2 regions of the Bacillus sp. AC266 genome follow, and region 2 is predicted to be linked to the other one. Evidence: riboswitches for the same ligand, from Rfam matches in the RefSeq annotation. Region 2 holds a riboswitch; the other holds the start of a gene.
The links. Region 2 has a riboswitch for thiamine pyrophosphate ahead of thiT (energy-coupled thiamine transporter ThiT). Riboswitches for the same ligand answer to the same signal wherever they lie in the genome.
Positions count from the first base shown of each region.

Region 1: linked by a shared signal. The riboswitch ahead of thiM (hydroxyethylthiazole kinase) and the one ahead of thiT (energy-coupled thiamine transporter ThiT) in region 2 are both predicted to bind thiamine pyrophosphate.

Region 1 is NZ_CEEDEC010000008.1:93,210-103,251, forward strand. It holds gene AC0IXC_RS25435 (PTS transporter subunit IIBC) at 1-496, shown strand, start outside; gene AC0IXC_RS25440 (endonuclease/exonuclease/phosphatase family protein) at 501-1,292, shown strand; gene AC0IXC_RS25445 (YhgE/Pip domain-containing protein) at 1,598-4,543, shown strand; gene topB (DNA topoisomerase III) at 4,583-6,772, opposite strand; TPP riboswitch at 7,001-7,110, shown strand; gene thiM (hydroxyethylthiazole kinase) at 7,183-7,989, shown strand; gene thiE (thiamine phosphate synthase) at 8,006-8,665, shown strand; gene AC0IXC_RS25465 (anaerobic C4-dicarboxylate transporter family protein) at 8,783-10,042, opposite strand, start outside.
Region 2 is NZ_CEEDEC010000002.1:52,807-62,848, reverse strand. It holds gene AC0IXC_RS07745 (lipoprotein BA_5634 family protein) at 1-292, shown strand, start outside; gene AC0IXC_RS07740 (FeoB-associated Cys-rich membrane protein) at 328-495, opposite strand; gene feoB (ferrous iron transport protein B) at 512-2,500, opposite strand; gene AC0IXC_RS07730 (FeoA family protein) at 2,497-2,724, opposite strand; TPP riboswitch at 2,919-3,020, shown strand; gene thiT (energy-coupled thiamine transporter ThiT) at 3,107-3,766, shown strand; gene AC0IXC_RS07720 (sensor histidine kinase) at 3,975-5,828, opposite strand; gene AC0IXC_RS07715 (response regulator transcription factor) at 5,825-6,514, opposite strand; gene AC0IXC_RS07710 (class D sortase) at 6,569-7,189, opposite strand; gene AC0IXC_RS07705 (LPXTG cell wall anchor domain-containing protein) at 7,279-7,773, opposite strand; gene AC0IXC_RS07700 (hypothetical protein) at 7,960-8,292, opposite strand; gene AC0IXC_RS07695 (hypothetical protein) at 8,477-8,692, opposite strand; gene hpt (hypoxanthine phosphoribosyltransferase) at 8,854-9,381, shown strand; gene AC0IXC_RS07685 (diacylglycerol/lipid kinase family protein) at 9,532-10,042, shown strand, end outside.

The sequences.
Region 1 (10,042 bases), on a different contig from region 2:
ATTAGCGGATTTAATTAATTTACGTGTTCATGCATTTGGATTTATTGAGTTAATTACACGTACACCAATGATGATCAATGCAGGTTTAACGAGAGATTTAATCAACTTTGTCATTGTTTCATTAGTGTTCTTCGGCCTTAACTTTACGTTATTCAACTTCTTAATTAAAAAATTCAATTTACCAACGCCAGGGCGTGCAGGTAACTACATTGATAATGAAGATGAGTCAACAGAAGGAACAGGAAATGTACAAGATGGTTCATTAGCAACAAAAGTTATTGATTTATTGGGCGGAAAAGATAATATTGCTGACGTAGATGCTTGTATGACACGTTTACGTGTAACAGTAAAAGATTTAGATGCCGTTGCACCAGAAGCAAAATGGAAACAAAATGGTGCTTTAGGACTTATTGTAAAAGATAAAGGTGTACAAGCAGTATATGGCCCGAAAGCTGACGTATTAAAGTCAGATATTCAAGATATGTTAGGTGCGTAATAATATGAAATTGCTAACTTTAAATTGTCACTCTTGGCAAGAAGAGAATCAAATTGAAAAAATAAAGTATCTTGCTAAAGCAATTCAAGAAGAAGATTATGATGTGGTCGCATTGCAAGAAGTAAGTCAGTCTATACAAGCTGAAAATGTATGCGGTAACAAGAAAAAAGATAATTTTGGACTTTTACTGCTAGAAGAGTTAAGAGCATTAAATGTAAAAGAATACAATATTATTTGGGATTTCTCTCATATTGGATATGATGTGTACGAAGAAGGATTAGCAATTATAACAAAGCACAACATTGTAAAGGAAGATACGTTCTTTGTCTCAGAAAATAAGGATACAACGTATTGGAAAACACGCAAAATTGTAAGTGCAACAATTGCTTATAATGATAAGAATATAACGTTTTATTCTTGCCATCTTGGCTGGTGGAATGATGAAGAAGAATCATTCAAAGACCAAGTTGATCGTTTAATGGAGCGTGTAAATAGCAATGAACTTTCCTTCTTAATGGGTGATTTTAATAACAATGCTCGTTTGGAAGGAGAGGGTTATGAGTATATGATGCAAAAAGGTTTATATGACACATATGAACTAGCGATAGAGAAGGATGAAGGAACAACTGTCCAAGGAGAGATTGCTGGTTGGGATGAAAATAAACAAAACTTACGAATCGACCTAATATTAAGCAATCAAAGTAAAACAGTTACTTCTTCAAAAGTCATTTTTACTGGAACAAATCGAAATGTAATTTCTGACCATTTCGGTGTAGAAGTACAATTAGATATATAATAGAAGAAACCCTCACAGATAATGAAAAGCTGGGAGGGTTTTTTGATAAATACAAGTATTCCCAAGAGAAAATACTTGTATTTTTTATGACATTTCCTATATATTTGTTATTATTGAATGTAAAACTAATTTGGTCATTTTGTATGCATACTTTTTTTACTTCGTTATATAATGAAGTAAGTGAAATATTTAATGGGAAAAATAGTATGTTTTCGTTTAATCCACGATGTAGAAAGTGATATAATTACAAAATGTATGTATCATTTTCTAAAGAAGGAAAAATATATAATTAGGTGATAACTTTTATGAAACAAATTTGGCGTATTTATAAGACAGATTTACGGAATGTAGCCAAACATTGGGCTGCAATTGTTATTGTTTTAGGGTTAATGATTTTACCATCGTTATATGCATGGTTTAACATTAAAGCTTCTTGGGATCCTTACGGAAATACGAAAGGAATCCAAATTGCAGTTTCTAACCAAGATGTTGGATCAAATTTAAGAGGGAAAGATATTAACATCGGGGAAGAAATTGTAGATTCACTTAAGAAGAACAAAAATTTCGGGTGGAAGTTTGTTGATGAAAAGCAAGCAATTTATGGAGTAGAGCGTGGAGATTATTCCGCAAGCATTACTATTCCAAAAGATTTTTCTGAAAAGATTGCAACGGTCTTGAATGAAAATCCACAGAAACCAGAACTTGATTACTATGTAAATGAAAAAGTAAATGCGATTGCACCGAAAATTACAGCTAAAGGTGCATCGGGTCTTACAGAAGAGGTTAGTAAAAACTTTGTTAAAACAGCAAACGGTGAGATTTTTAAAATCTTCAATGACCTTGGAATCGATTTAGAAACTAACTTACCGAGTATTGAGAAGGTCAAGGATCTCGTATTTAAGTTAGAAGCACAGTTCCCAGAAATGAATACACTTGTGGATAAGGCATTAGATGATGCGACTCGGGCAGAAGATGTTGTGAAAGTAGCACAAAAAGAGTTGCCAGTTGTAGAAAGTGTTATGAATGATGGGCAAGAGGCGTTAGGGAATTTAGATAAATTCTTTGCGAGAAATGATGAAACATTGAAGCGTGCACCTGGAACAATTAAGAATAATTTAATTGTAATGCAACAAGGTTTAGATAGTGCGGCGGCAATTACGGATTACTTAAAAAATCCGGCATTTGATTTTAATCTGACACTTCCAGATCCAGCTAAATTACCAGAGTTACCTAATATAACTATTCCACAAATACCAACGCTTCCAGAGTTACCGCAAGTGAATGGTGAGGGATATAAAAATATTGCTACAAATATTGATCAAACTGTAAACAATGTTTTCAATTCTACTCGTGTTGGAACGGCATATGTGAAAAGTGTTATGGATGGGCTTCAAAATAAGGGCGTGGACCCAACTGTAGCTCAGAAAAATGTTCAGGATGCTTCAAAACTTCTCCAAGACCGTATTGATAGTGTTTCATATTTAATTGATTTCTTTACAACTTTTAAAGAATCAGCTTCAACGGACTTTGGTAAGCAGTTCTTTGGAAACAGAGCGGAAAGTCTAAAAGTGCTTAAAAATTCTATGGTGGATGCTAACAATAGAGTTAAGCATGTAGGGGATTTAATTAGTTCTGGTCAAGAAGTTAAACAAGATGTACGAGATGCTGTAAATCAAAAATTAGATGCAGTAAATAATTTAGTAAATCAAGCTGAAAAAGACTATAATGCAACATTTGTAGCTGACTTTGAAAAAGCAGTAAGCACAGCTGAACAATTGAAAAATAAGGCTGAAAATGTACAAGGAGATGCTCAGCAGCTAAGAGGCAATTTAAATCAAGATATAAACAAAGCTAATGAGATATTAAACAATGGTAGAGAGAACTATGATCAGGCTGTAACGGATTATGCAAAACTAAAAACTAATCTTGAAAAAGCAACAGCAGACTTAAGTAACAAAGGCGTTAATGGATTAGATTCCACAAAAGTAGCCTTAAATGATTTAAATGGACAGTTCCAAGCAGGATGGAATTTAGTTAATGATATGATTCCGGTTATGGAAAGTACAAATAAAGTTTTGGGCGATGTGAATAGTGATAAAAATCTTAATGGCACAATTGCTAAGTTAAATAAAGCAAAAGATGGTTTGCAAAAAGGAATCGATTTAACTGATAAAGGAATTGACGCTATTAATAAAGGTCAAAAACCAGCAGCAGATGTTATTGAAAGTATTAATCAAGTGTCTAAAAATGTTTCGGGCCAAATTGGTGACATTTTAGCTAAATATGACTCAGAAATCACTCCAAATTTCAATGCAGCAATTGCTCGTACAAAAGAGATGTCTAAAAATACATCTCAAATTTTAGGCGAGGCAGATAAGAAGCTTCCAGATGTGAAAAAATTACTTGAAGATTCATCAAAAGGCTTAGTAGATGGTCAAAAGAAAATTGCAGACATTAAAGCTGAAATGCCGGAGACTGAGAAAAAGATTAAAGAATTAGCAGATAAAATTCGTGATTTTGAATCTGAAGAGGATATAAAAGACATCATACGCTTATTGAAAAACGATGTTGAAAAGCAAAGTGACTACTTTGCAAATCCAGTAAATTTAAAAGAGAATAAATTATTTGCAATGCCGAACTACGGTTCAGCAATGTCACCATTCTATACAGTGCTTGCATTATGGGTAGGCGCATTATTAATGGTTTCATTATTAACGGTAGAAGTACACGAAGAGGGCGCGAATTATAAGAGCCATGAAGTTTACTTCGGACGTTTATTAACATTCTTAACGATAGGTCTTTCACAAGCGTTTATCGTATCAATGGGAGATATATTCTTACTCGGTACGTACGTAGTCGATAAGTTCTGGTTTGTGTTATTTAGTTTATTTATTGGGGGAGTCTTTGTTTGTATCGTATACTCACTCGTTTCTATTTTCGGAAACGTTGGGAAATCGATGGCGATCATTTTACTTGTACTGCAAGTAGCAGGATCAGGCGGAACATTCCCAATTCAAATGACACCACCGTTCTTCCAAGCGATTTATCCGTTCTTACCATTCACATATGCAATTAGTGCAATTCGTGAAACAGTTGGCGGAATGCTTTGGGATATAGTAACTAGAGATTTACTTGTGTTAAGTGTTTTCGTAGTAGTTATGATTGTTGCTGCGTTATTACTGAAAACACCAATTAACAAATCAAGTGAAAAATTCGTTGAGAATGCAAAAGGAAGTAAAATCATTCATTAATAAAAAGGTTCCTACCGATAGTGGTAGGAACCTTTTTGTTTAATCAAATTTTAATTTCTTTAATGCTTCTGCGAATGGATTGTTTAATGGTTCTTCTTCTTTGTTCTGTTGTTTCATATATTTTTGAACGTCGCGTTTATCAGCTTTGCTGCCGGATTCTTTTTTACGTCTCTCTTGGAATGTAGAAAGTTTCTCACGATAGCCACATTTACATGCGAAAATTTGGCCCGCTCCTTCACCACGAAGTTCTAGTTTCTTTTTACACTGAGGACAGCGTGCGTTTGTAGTGCGGGATACATTTTTACGGTGACCACATTCGCGATCTTGGCATACAAGCATTTTACCTTTTTTACCGTTTACTTCTAACATCGGTTTACCACAGTCTGGACAAGACTTCGTTGAAATGTTGTCGTGTTTATATTTTTTATCACTCGATTTAATTTCAGCAACAATTTCTTTCGTATAGTTCTTCATTTCTGAAATGAATACTTCTTTCTTTAATTTTCCTTTAGCGATAGCTTCTAACTTTTGCTCCCATTCACCAGTTAGTGTAGGAGATTTCAGTTCTTCTGGCACTAAATCAAGTAACTGACGGCCTTTTGAAGTAATATGAATATCTTTACCACGTTTTTCAAGCAAGAACGAATTGAATAACTTGTCGATAATATCAGCTCGTGTAGCTACAGTACCTAATCCACCAGTTGACTTTAACGTGTCAGCAAGTTGTTTGTTTTGCGTATCCATGTATTTTGTTGGGTTTTCCATTGCTGAAAGTAATGTTGCTTCATTAAAGCGTGCAGGTGCTTTCGTTTGACCTGATGTTTGGACAATTAGTTTTATGTTTAATGTATCGCCTTTTTCGATGCGAGGTAAGATTTGTTCTTTTACATCATCGCTTGCATCATCATCTTCAAACCGATTTGCATAAACCTCTTTCCAACCAGCATGTAAAATCGTTTTTCCGCGTGCGATGAACGTTTCGTCACCAATTTTCGTGCGCAATGTTAGTTGTTCATATTCAAAGGCCGGGAATAAAACAGCTAAGAAACGTTTTACAACTAAGTCATAAATTTTACGTTCTTTATCTGTGAAAGCTGAGAAGTTTACATAGCTCTCTGTTGGAATAATTGCGTGATGATCACTTACTTTACTATCATCAACAAATGATTTATTAGATTTTACAGGTTTCTGCAATACTTTATGTGCTAAAGGACGGTATTCTCCAACTCCGCAAGCCTTCAGACGCTCTGGAAGTGTTCCGACAATATCAGATGAAATATAGCGTGAATCTGTACGAGGGTACGTTAAAACTTTATGCTGTTCATATAATTTTTGCATAATGTTTAATGTTTCTTTCGCAGAGTAACCAAATATTTTATTCGCATCACGTTGTAGTTCAGTTAAATCGTAAAGACCAGGAGCGAACGATTTCTTTTGTTTTTTATCAATGTCTACAACAGTAGCATTTTGTTTACTAATTTTGTTCACGATTGCATCAGTTTTTTCTTTATTAAAGCTACGGCTATTTCCTTTTGTATCTTGCCAAGTTAGCTTTAATCTCTCAGCTGTTTGAGCTTCGATACCATAGTAAGTTTGAGCTTTGAAATGTTTGATTTCATCTTCACGGCTTGCAATCATGGCTACAGTAGGTGTTTGAACACGGCCACAATTTAGTTGGGCATTAAAGCGAGTAGTTAATGCTCGAGTCGCATTAAGTCCGATATACCAGTCAGCCTCTGAACGTGCGACAGCTGAAGCGTATAGATTGTCATATGCTTTTCCTGGTTTTAAATTTGCGAAGCCATCTTTAATTGCTTTATCGGTAACAGATGAAATCCATAGACGTTTAATCGGTTTCTGCATTTTAACTTTATCGATAATCCAGCGTGCGACCAACTCTCCCTCACGACCGGCGTCAGTAGCTATAATGATTTCATTTACATCTTTTCTAAGAAGCTGACTTTTTACAGCGTTAAACTGCTTCCCTGTTTGTTTAATAACGGTTAGTTTTAAACGCTCCGGTAGCATTGGTAAATCTTCTAAATTCCACTGTTTATATTTCACATCATAGCTTTCTGGATCAGCTAATGTAACGAGATGACCTAAAGCCCAAGTAACAATATATTTACTACCTTCAAGATAGCCGTTCCCTTTTTTATCACATTTCAGTACACGTGCGATATCACGTGCAACAGAAGGTTTTTCAGCAATTACAATACTTTTTGCCATATTTAAAAACATCCTTTCAAATTTCCATACGTTAAATATAGCATACATCTTTGTTCTATTCAGTCTTGCTGACGGTTTGAGTTATTTGTGGTGAAATATACGTGTGAGAGTTTTACTTATATAAAGGCGAAGAATGGTTGAACCAGGAGAGTTCTGATCTCTATCATTCTATAAAAGTAAAGAACTTGTTATTTTACTAGAATAAGAGTAGACTTTGAAGTAGATGAATAATAAACACATGGGAGTTTGTGGATGCAAACTGAGAGTATGACTAGTCCGTCATTGACCATTTGAACCTGTTGGATAATGCCAGCGTAGGGAGAGTGTAAAAGCACATGTTCAGGCACTTTGCGTACGCGCAAAGTGCCTTTTTGTGTATCTCCCATTACTATAGTTAGGAGATGAAAAGGATGAATATGAAAGAAATTAGTAAAGTAGTGGATTTGGTGAGAGAGTCTAATCCACTCGTGCATAATATTACAAATGTTGTTGTAACAAATTTTACAGCAAACGGTTTGTTAGCATTAGGAGCATCACCTGTAATGGCGTATGCAAAAGAAGAAGTAGCAGAAATGGCTAGCATTGCGGGAGCCCTTGTTTTAAATATGGGTACACTTCGTCCTGAAGAGGTAGAAGCGATGTTACTTGCTGGTAAATCAGCAAATAAGAATGATGTACCAGTATTGTTTGATCCAGTTGGGGCAGGAGCAACTTCTTATCGCACAGAAGTTGCGAGATATATTCCAGCTGAAATCGATTTAGCTGTTATTCGCGGAAATGCAGCTGAAATAGCTAACGTTATTAATGAGAAATGGGAAATTAAAGGTGTAGATGCTGGTACTGGCAACGGTAATGTTGTAAATATTGCAAAACAGGCAGCGGATGACTTAAATACAGTTGCGGTAATTACTGGAGAAGAAGATGTTGTTACAGATGGAGAGCGAACTATTCTTATTCGAAATGGCCATCCTATTTTAACGAAAGTTACTGGAACAGGTTGTTTACTAACTTCTGTAATAGGAGCATTTGTAGCGGTAGAAAAGGATTATGTAAAGGCAGCAGTAGCGGCATTAACGTTTTATGGTGTAGCTGCGGAACTGGCAGCTGCTAAGACAGTGGAGAAGGGACCTGGTAGTTTCCAAATTGAATTTTTAAATCAGTTAGCAAATACAACTTCAGATGATATTGAGAAGTATGGGAAGATTGAGCTTATATAGTAAGGAGGGGAACTAGATGTCGCGCATTACAATGGATGAAATGTCTAGGTTATTACCAGTATATTTTATTATGGGAAGTAACAATTGTACGAAGGAGCCACTACAAGTATTGAGGGATGCACTAGAAGGCGGTATAACAATTTTTCAATTTCGTGAAAAGGGAGAAGGGGCTTTAACGGGAGAGAAACGTATTGATTTTGCGAAAGAACTGCAAGCGCTTTGCAAGGAGTACGATGTACCATTCATCGTAAATGATGATGTGGAACTAGCCCTCGAGTTAGATGCAGATGGCGTGCATGTTGGACAAGATGATGAAGGAATTACTTCTGTTCGTAAAAAAATGGGAGATAAAATTATTGGAGTATCTACACATACAATTGAAGAAGCACGCTGGGCGATTGAAAATGGAGCCGATTATTTAGGAGTTGGTCCAATTTTTCCGACGAGTACGAAAAAAGATACAAAAGCGGTTCAAGGAACGAAAGGTCTAAAGTATTTTAGGGAACAAGAGATTACAATACCGATCGTTGGGATTGGTGGGATTACGATTGAAAATACAGCTTCTGTTATAGAAGCGGGTGCGGATGGTGTTTCAGTTATTTCAGCGATTAGCTTAGCGGAATCTGCGTATGAAGGTACGAAGAAATTAGTTGAGGAAGTAAATAAGAGTTTGTAGAAAAAGCCTATGTAATATTTTAAATGCTATATGGAGGAATAGACTGCCAAAAAAGTTTAAACAAACGTTTGATTAAAAAAGCACAAACCTTTTTAAATAAAGGTTTGTGCTTTTTCTTTAAAACATAATTGAAATTAAGAGCATTCCAATTCCAATAGAAGTAAAGGTTGCGATCAGGCCCGGAATCATAAAGCTATGATTTAAAACATATTTACCAATTCCTGTTGTACCAGTACGGTCAAAGTTAATTGCAGCAACGATTGTCCCGTAGTTTGGAATGAAGAAATATCCATTTACTGCAGGGAACATCGCAATAAGTAATGCCGGCGGAATACCAAGTGATAGTCCAAGTGGCACTAAAGCACGAACTGTTGCTGCTTGGCTATACAGTAAAATAGATAGAATGAATAGTGCAATAGCAAATAGCCATGGTGCACTTGTCACTAAGTGTTGAATTGATCCTTGAATTATATTTAAGTTTCCGTTGAAGAAAGTATCTCCCATCCAAGCGATACCAAAAATAGCAACAACTGCTGTTGCGCCTGCTTTAAAGACGTTACCAGTTACAATGCTTTCCACATTTGGTTTACAGAAAATAATAATGAGAGCAGCAATGGTTAACATGACCATTTCAATTGTGTTTGGCATGGAAAGACGAGCTAACTTCCCGTCAACCATCCATCCCGGACGAAGGGCTTCAAATGAACCAAGAAGTACGACAAGGAAAGTTCCTACTAGGAAAAGGATAACTGATAATTTAGCGCCTTTTACACCCGCAAATTCTTTTTTCTCTTCAAGTTTAGGGATCATTCCCTCTTTTAATCGCTTCAAGTATTCAGGGTCTTCATTTAATTCTTTTCCCATTTTACTAGCAACGAATGCAGCTACCATACAAGCAATAAAAGTAGAAGGGATACTGACTTTTAAAATATCTAACAAGGTGATTTTATAGTCGGCTAACATTGCTAAAAGTGCAACTGTTGCAGCCGATATTGGACTAGCTGTAATTGCCTGCTGGGAAGCGATAACGGCAATTGACATTGGTCGTTCAGGTCTAATTCCTGATTCGCGAGATACTTCGGCGATAACGGGAAGTACAGAATAAGCGACATGACCAGTTCCCGCGCATAGCGTGAATAAATAAGTAACAATAGGAGCAAAAAATGTAATACGCTTTGGATTTTTTCGTAATGCTTTCTCAGCAAGGTAGACAAGGTAATCCATTCCTCCAGCAGCTTGCAAAGCACCGGCAGCTGTAATTACTGCTAAAATCATAAGCATTACATCAATAGGAGGAGCTGTAGGTTGTAAGTGGAAGACGAAAACAAGTATTGCCATACCAACGCCACCCATTACTCCTAGACCAACTCCGCCCAG
Region 2 (10,042 bases):
AGCAATTGATAAGTTACCAGCTGTAACAGCAGAGCAAGGTGTATTATTTGCAAAAGAGAAAGTTGAAAATGCTACACTTGATGGAGCGAAATTAAAATATGAAGGTAACACAATTATCGGTGACGGCCGTTCTTATGGAGATATGTTTGCCATCGTTGATGACGCAGCATATGGAAATGTAAAAGGTGAAGAAAAATCTGTAGGTATTCTAAAATTTGATAAAGACCCTAGCAAAGAATTACCTGGAGCAAATGGAGTAGAAGCATCACAACTTGTAAAAATTAAAAAGTAAACAAAAAAGCTTTGCGAATTTCGCAAAGCTTTTTTCTATTTCTGAGCAATTTGCTCCATATCTGGACTACAAGTTTGCGACTGACATGACTTACTTAAAGAGCATGCTGCGCATTTTCCCTTTTTACTTCTCTTTACAAAATTAACTAACGTATATGCTGCATAACCAAAAATGATAGCTCCAATTATAATATTGACCATCACCGCGATACATCTCCTTCTAGAATCCGAGTAAGGACCCAACTTGGTATATAATGAGCGTTAATACATAAGCAACAACGAGCGGATAAACGACAGAGAAAACTGTCCATTTCATCGATCCTGTTTCACGTTTAATAACAGCTACTGTCGCTAAGCACGGAACATATAATAAAATAAAGAACATAAATGCATATGCTGATAGCGCAGTATAATGTGCTCCCATTACATTTCCTAGCACATCTTCTTTAACCGCATAAATAATTGCCATCGTAGAAACGACAACTTCTTTCGCTAAAAATCCTGTTAAAAGGGATGCCGCAGCTTGCCACGTTCCAAAACCGAGCGGTGCAAAAAGTGGTGCAATAAATCCACCAATCATCGCTAAGAAACTGTCTCCCATATCAACACCAAATCCTGATGGACCTGCATAGTTTAATAACCAAATGACAACAGAACCACCGAAGATGAATGTACCCGCTTTACGAACAAATCCTTTACCTTTCTCCCACGTGCTCAGCCATAACGTTTTCGCTTGCGGCACACGGTAAGGTGGTAGTTCAATTACAAAAATAGATTTTTCTGCTTTTAAAATAGTAAGAGACATAATTTTTGTAACGAGTAATGCAAGAACAATCCCTGCGATATATAAAGAAAACACAACAGTCGCCTGACTATGAGGGAAGAAAACTCCCGCAAATAGTGCATATACAGGTAAACGTGCCGAACAAGACATAAACGGTGTTACAAGAACTGTAAGTAACCTTTCTTTTTCTTGTTCAATCGTTCTCGCTGCCATAATACCTGGAACGTTACATCCAAAGCCGATAATCATCGGAATAAATGCTTTTCCGTTTAAACCGAAAAACTCCATAATTCTATCCATAACAACTGCAATTCGTGCCATATATCCTGAGTCTTCTAATAATGAAATGAAGAAGAATAGTGCAAAGATTTGTGGAACGAATACTAATACCGCACCAACGCCAGCAATAATACCTTCTGTAACGAGTGCTTGAATAAAGTCAGAAGCGCCAACACTTGTGAGCCGAGCTGTAACCCAATCAGTAAGTTGTCCGCCAAAAAATCCATCAAGCATATCAGATAAAGGTGTACCAATCCACGTAAACGTAACCTGAAAAATAAAAAACATAACTGCTAAAAAGATTGGAAGTCCTAAAATTTTATGTGTAATTAACCTATCAATTTTTTCTGAAAAAGGAATTTTTCCTTCTTTCTCATGTTGCATAACATTTGTTTTTAACTTTTCAATATACGCTTCACGAGTCTTGTAAATGTGCTCTTCCAACGTAAAATCAAGTTTTCCATCTAAACGAGATCGAATGGCTATAAGTTCCTTATAAATTGGTAATGCTTTCATTTCTTTTTCTACTACTTCGTTATTGCTTAAAAATTGAAGGGCTAACCATCTCGGATGCTCATAATTCGCTGTCTCTAAAAGAGCGATTACCTCTCCAATCCCTTCATCCATTTGTACACCATATGAAATAATGAATGGCTTTTTCTCTTTTTGTTTCTCTTCATGAAGAGTAGTAAGTAATTCCTCACAGCCTTTTCCGGTTCTTGCGATGACAGGAACGACTGTTACACCTAATATTTCTGATAGCCGTTTTACATTAATCACAATTCCTCTTTGCTTTGCCACATCAATCATATTTAAACCAATTGAAACGGGCTTACCAAATTCAAGTAATTGCAATGTTAAATGCATATTTCGCTCAAATTGAGAAGAATCCACTATATTTAACATATGATGAAATTCATCTGTTAGTAGAAAATTCGTAACGACACCTTCATCACGTGAAACTGGATTCAAATCATAAACGCCTGGTAAATCAATTAATGTTCCTTGCTTATCTTTTAATTTACCAACCTTCTTTTCTACTGTTACACCGCTCCAGTTTCCTACATATTCATAAGAACCAGTAAGTGCATTAAATAATGATGTTTTCCCTGTATTCGGATTCCCTAGCAAAGCAACCTTATTCACGCTAATTCCACCTTTATCATTTTCGCGTCACAATGACGAATACTAATTAACTGTCCACGACACTCCAATGTACAAGGACCTTTAAACATCGCTTTCTGTTTCAAGCGAAGTTCGCTTCCTTCCGCGAGACCGAAAGCAGCTAGTCTACGCTTTAATAACTGATCTAAAGACTGAATACTTTTTACTAACACTTTCTCGCCAATTTTAATATCTACTAAGCTCATAACCTTCCCCCTCAGAAGAGAATGATAATTATTTTCAAAAAAATTATATCACACTCTATTTCACTTGGACTATATCTTTTTGCTTCATATTTATTAACATTTCAATACAATTATATTTCAATAATTGTCATACAAAGTATGTTTGCCATTCTCATCCATTTCACTTACAATAAACAATAACAAATAAAGAATCTCGTTATCACAGGGGGAGCCTTACCGCTGAGAGGGAACAATTCGTTCCGACCCTTTGAACCTGTTAGTTAATGCTAACGCAGGAATTGTGCAAACGTCCGAAATACACACCTCTTTTTTTATTTACGTATTTCGTATCCTCCTATGATAATGTTCTTTTTTGTGCAACTTGGATTTAGGGGGAGACAACATGCGTAACACCAATTTACAAGCGATGATCGAATCTGCTATTCTTGCAGCCTTCGCCTTGGTCATCGACATTCTACCATTATCAATTAAACTTCCAACAGGCGGTTCCATCTCATTTGCTATGATTCCTATTTTTATTATCGCATACCGCTGGGGCTTCAAAAGGGCTTTCTTAGGAGGCTTAATTTGGGGGCTTTTACAAATTGTCGTAGGCGATGCTTACATTCTAACACCAGTTCAAGCATTCATTGAGTACTTCATTGCCTTTGCCTTTATCGGCTTTGCTGGTTTATTCTATCGTCCAATTCAAAAAGCACTTGCCTCAGACAACAGTAATGCAGAGCATTCAAGTTTTGGTAGTCGCAAAGATAAACCAAAACAAAACAAAGGAAAAAAAGCACTCGTTTACATTATCCTTGCCACATTTGTCGGCAGCTTTGCACGCTATTTCTGTCACTTTATTGCTGGTATTATTTTCTTTGGTCAATATGCACCTAAAGGACAATCAGCTGTGCTATATTCATTAATTGTAAACGGCAGCACCATGATCGGTTCTTTCATACTATGTACTGTATTACTAATTCTTTTATTTACAACTTCACCACGCTTATTCAAAAGCATCGGTGCTTATCAAATGAATACACAAAAAAAGGGCGCTTAATTAGCGCTCTTTTTTTCATATCGTAATATCAATTAAAAATACAATAAATGCACACAAGAAAATAAATACCATCACACCTAGTAAATTGCTATTCACGGCTAATCTACTCCTTACATAACCTCATTTTCTATTCAAAGTATACTGTTTAGAAATAAAGATTAGGTAAAGATAATATGAAAATAAATTAAAAAAGCGTAGATAGTATTGTCTACGCTTTTTTCGGTAAATAGAAGTAAAATAACACACCATCTTCGGTATTCTTCACCCCATATTCAGCATCGTGCAATTCTAAAATATTCTTTGAAATTGCAAGACCAAGCCCTGTTCCACCTTGTGAACGTTTCCTTGCCGCATCCACGCGATAAAAACGATCCCAAATTTTATCTAATTGTTCTTCTTCAATGTGAGCACCTTTATTTTCAATACATACTTTTATATGATCCTTCCCGTCTATTGTGGAAATAATAATATCTTCTTTTTCTGGTGTATAACGTATTGCATTCGTAATAAAATTCACAATTACTTGTTCAATTCTATTTTGATTCCCAATCACTTCTGCTGGACATATATGTTTGTGCACACTCAGTTCTTTTTTCTCTATCTCCGATGAAAGCTGTTCACATATTTCTTCAATCACTCCATCGATATAGAAAGAATCCATCTTCATGTTGTATGTGCCAGACTCAAATTTAGCTAATTCAAGCATATCCAAAATTAGTATATCCATCTTGTCTACTTCTTTTTCCATCGCCTGAAAATAGTAGTCTTTCTTATGTTCAGCTACCCCATCTTTTAAAATGAAAATACAGCTTTTCATAATACTCAGCGGCGTTTTTAGTTCATGCGATACACCCGCAATAAATTCTTTCCTTGTGTTTTCTAACTTTCTTTCTTTTTCAATATCTTGTTCTAACTGTCCAATATGTGAATGTAGTTTATTAGATAATGTATTAATATTTTGCGATAAATCACCAATTTCATCTTTTGAAGTAATCGGAATTTTTTCTGTGAAATCCAAATGAGCTATTTTCTTCGTTGTATCATTTATTTTTAGTAGCGGTTTTGCAATTTGTTTTGAGTAATAAAACGAAGCTAGAAAAATTAGAACGACTACAAATGCAACAATATAGATGTAATAATCTTGCACCATTTGTACCGCCTCATCGACAGGTTGTAAAGAAGCCATCGCGTATATGTATGTCACCGATCCGTCTTTTTCTTTTTTTGGTTTAATTAATAATTTATATTTTATATCATTTTTTTCATAGTCCATTATTTGTGTTGAATACTGTATATGATTATTCTCTTTTAATAATAAATCAGTTTGAAATTCCTTTATGCTATCTAAGAATAAACTATTTTTATAAATTGGATTCACAGGACCTTTTACATCGGGGAACTGTACTTTCGTAACACGTCCTACTATGAAAGCATCTAATTCCTGAGCAGCTTGCTCCTGAACGGCCGGCTTCTTTTCCTTAACAACTTGTTCCTCAGCTGCTTTCTTTTTCTCCTGATCTAATTTAATCATTTTCTCATTAAATGCTTTTTCTAACGGTTTATTAGATCCACTTAAATTTTGCTTACCTAACGAGAAAGAGAATGGAATAAAACTTTCTTCTTTTTTCACTCCAGAAAAATAGATTTCTTGTCCTAAAAACTGCTCTGATAATTTATTATCAATCTCCTCTATATTGACGAGATTACCTAAGGGAATCTTGAATATTTGTTGTCCAAAGCTCTTTTGTTGCCTACGGTCTATCGTTACTTCAAAATAAAAATCATCCACATGTTTTAAATTCCCATTCTGATCTAATATCGTAATCCACGTATTATTTTCTCTTAAAAAATCTTGCTCCAGCTTCTGAATTCCTTCTGCATTTCCTACATAATTCAAATAATTCTTCTCAAAGGAATTTAAATTCACTTTAATATCTTCTACTTTTCGGTTCGCATAATATTGTTTAAAAAATATCGTTTGACCAATAAATATCGTCGCTAAAATCAACATACATAGAGCTGTTGTAAGGATAAATAATTTAAGTACAATCCCTTTTCTCATATGTTCCCCTCGAATTTATAACCGGTTCGCACTACAGTTGTAATGTACTTTGCTTTCTCTCCTAATTTATTTCGCAAATTACGAATATGACTATTAACCGTTCGATCATCGCCAGCAAATTCGTACCCCCAAATTCTTGAAATTAACTGTTCTCTCGTTAAAACAATCCCTTGATTTTTCATGAAATAAGCTAATATTTCAAATTCTGTATGTGTTAAAGTAATGTCTGCCTCATCAACAGTAACAGTACGTGACGGAAAATGGATGTGAATGCCATGAATTGATAACGTATCATCTTCATTTTCTAAAGGTTTCTTTGATGCTTGTCTACTTTCTAATAATCGTTTCGCTCTCGCTAATAAAATAGGCGGACTATATGGTTTCGCAACATAATCATCTGCCCCAAGCTCAAATCCAAGTAACGTATCATCTTCATCTACACGTGCCGTCAGCATAATAATTGGGACCCCGGACGTCTTACGGATCCTTCGGCAAACAGACCATCCATCAAGTTCCGGCAACATAATATCAAGTATAACTAAATCGACCTCTTCTTCTTCAAATAAGACTAAAGCTTCTTTTCCATCTCTCGCTTCAAGCACTTTATATTGTTCACTCAAAAAGTAATCCTTTAATATTTCGCGTAAAATATCTTCATCTTCAACAATTAAAATGTTTTTTGACATAATCTATGTCTCCTCCTCTCATTTTAAGTAGCTAGCATTTTGTACTTGATAATTTTATTTTGAATTGCTCGTAATTAACTTTGCCTCGATAATATATCGATCCGGTGCATCCCCTATATAATCAAATGGATAGCAAGTCGTCAGTGTTAATGTCGGCTCTTCTTTTTTTACAATAACAGTGCGATCATCCGCATGTGTAATCCATGTCTTTTGAATTTCGTATGTGTAAATTTTATTATCATACTCCAAAATAAGGTTATCCTTTTCTTTTAACTCTCCTAAATCTGTAAATACAGTATCTCGATGCCCACTCAGTACAGTATGTCCCCCTCCAGATGGTGTTGTCGTTAAATCACTAACAAACATACCGACTCCTTTTTTCAATGTTGCATCATTTGCTCCCCAATATATAGAAAACTTCTTCTTTATTTTCGGTATATTTAACATTGCTACCTTTTCTCCTTCTTTATGCTCGGTTTGAGAAGAAGGTACTTGGGAAGTTACAGGTGTTTCATGTGAAAGTTGATTATCTTGTATATTTTTAAGGCTCTTTATTTCTTCTTTCGTTAATTCTCGAGCAGAGCTTTTTCCTTTATACCATTCCACAGCGCAATACGATCCCATGAATAGCCCTATGGCCATCAATATGATACCGATATAATTGAGTAACTTCATGTTCCATCCCTCCATGCAAAAAATGGTAGGAATAACCTACCATTTTTAATATATGAAATTATCCCATTCTTTATAGAAAAATATTTTATTTACGCCTTAACTTTATTACGACGCTTCAAACCAAATAATGTCCCTATCCCTACAAGACATGCGCTTAGTGCCATCATTGCTACATTATTTGATGCTGTGTTTGGTAATTTTTCACCTTGTACAGCTGGCTTTGCTACTTCCTTTTTCGCTGCATCATTCTTTTGCCCGGCCTTAATTGCTTCTTCTTTTTTTGCAAGAGCTTCCTTTTCTTGAACTTGTGGTGTTACTTCTTTTTTCGCTGTATCATTCTTTTGCCCTGCTTTTATTGCTTCCTCTTTTTTAGCCATATCACTTTTTTCTTGTACTTGTGCCGCTTCTTTTTTCTCTACTTCGCTCTTTTGCTGTTCCTTAATTGCTTCTTCTTTTTTAGCTTTATCTTGCTGCATTTGCGCTGATTCTTCTTTTGTTAATGTTCCAGTAGAAGCGCTCGCTACTGAAGAATATCCTACTGTTAAAAGTGCCATTGCACAAATTGGTAATAGTTTTTTTTTCATTTTATTTCTCTCCTTTTATACTTTATTCTAGTAACACATCACGTCGCACCGGATGTATTATTAGAATAAACAAGAGATGTAAATATAAGATGCAGATGAAATGGAATTCTGTTAAAGATTTCATTTTAGAAAAATAAAAAAACACCGTAATATATACGATGTTTTTTCGGGTGTGTGTCTCGATATTTATTTGTTACTTTCGCGTGATTGAGAAGTAGAAAGGGCCGGAGTGATAACTAATTGTCTCGGCTCAGTTTTCTTGAAGTGATTTTTGACGTTACACTTACGACATTGAACGACCCATGCTTTAATAGGATTTGTTAAAATAATTTTTTGCCTTTCGTTAGGGGCCTCTTCTTCCAATTTACAACTATCGCTCCACTTACTCCATTTCATTGTAAATTTAGAAGAAGAATGATCGTCTTCTCGATCAAACGTATGCAAAAAATCCATTTCTCCAGCTAGCATTACGGTGTTACTAGTTGCTAAAAAAGAAAAGGTCGTCCAATGTTTCTCCATGCCCTCCTACTCCTTTTTCACATATAGAGTGCCTAAAACTTAATTTACCTAAAATATGCTTGCCTTTTACCTTACACTTATAGTTTATCCAAAACACTACTATGCAACTATCGATTTGTCTTACAAATCACCTTACATTTTTGTAAGAAAAGAAAAACCTTCACTCTATATACGTGAAGGTTTCTCATTTCTTATCTATAGAATCTTTCATATCATCAAGTCTAGCCTCTTGCAGCTGCGACATCATACCGTGGGAAATTGCGCCTAATACTAAAGTCATTCCAATTAGTGAAATGCGAATTGCAGGTACATCAATTATGTAAGCCAACATACCAAGAACAATTGTTAAAAGCAATGCTTTTATAAATGTTACACTTGTATACTGTTTCTTTTTCATCATAATCACCCTTTTTGGAAGCGTTTTCTTAATGCTATCAGTATATCATATCATCTGACTATTTTGTGGGGATTTCTGTAAAAACCTTATATCTTCTTTGACTTTTTTCTTTCTATCCTTTACAGTCGAAATGTTCACAAGTTTTACACTGTAGGAGGATTCAAATGAAAATTGAAATAAAAGACACTTTAATTTCTGAAGAACAATTACAAGAAAAAGTAAAAGAACTAGCGCTTCAAATCGAACGTGATTTTGAAGGAGAAGAAATCGTTGTAATCGCTGTATTAAAAGGATCTTTCGTATTCGCTGCTGATTTAATTCGTCATATTAAAAACGAATTAACTATCGACTTTATCTCTGCATCTAGCTACGGAAATCAAACAGAAACAACTGGAAAAGTAAAACTATTAAAAGATATCGATGTAAACATTACTGGAAAAAACGTAATTGTCGTAGAAGACATTATCGATTCTGGTTTAACACTTCACTTCTTAAAAGATCACTTCTTCATGCATAAACCAAAAGCATTGAAATTCTGTACGTTACTTGATAAACCTGAACGCCGTAAAGTGGACTTAAAAGCTGAGTATGTTGGCTTCCAAATTCCAGACGAATTTATCGTTGGCTACGGTATCGACTGCGCAGAAAAATATCGTAACTTACCATTTATCGCTTCAGTTGTAACGGAATAATATAATAAAGTGAAACCTTAATCAGTGGGATTTTTGTCCATTCCCAATGATTATTGGCCCGCAAATAGCGGGATCAAATAAGCTTCCATGCATTATTGGTGGAAGTTTTATTTCTACCGTAATTTATAAAAACAAAGGGAGAGATGAAGAATGACAAAAACAAAATTTGAAAAAGTACTCCTCATCGTAAATCCGAAAGCAGGACAAGGCGATTTACATACGAACTTAACAAAAATCGTACCACCACTTGCCACAGCTTTTCCTGACCTACATATCCTTCATACGAAAAAACAAGGTGATGCAACAAAATATTGCCAAGAGTTTGCTAGTAAAGTAGATTTAATTATCGTCTTTGGTGGTGATGGAACTGTATTTGAATGCACAAACGGCTTAGCCCCTCTTGAAACTAGACCTACACTTGCAATCATTCCAGGTGGAACTTGCAACGACTTCTCTCGCACACTTGGTGTTCCGCAAAATATTGCAGAAGCAGCGAAACTCATTACAAAAGGACATGTAAAACCAATTGATGTCGCAAAAGCAAACGGACAACACTTCTTAAACTTCTGGGGCATTGGACTCGTATCTGAAGTATCAAATAATATTGATGCAGAAGAGAAAGCAAAGCTTGGTAAAATTGGTTACTATTTAAGCACCATTC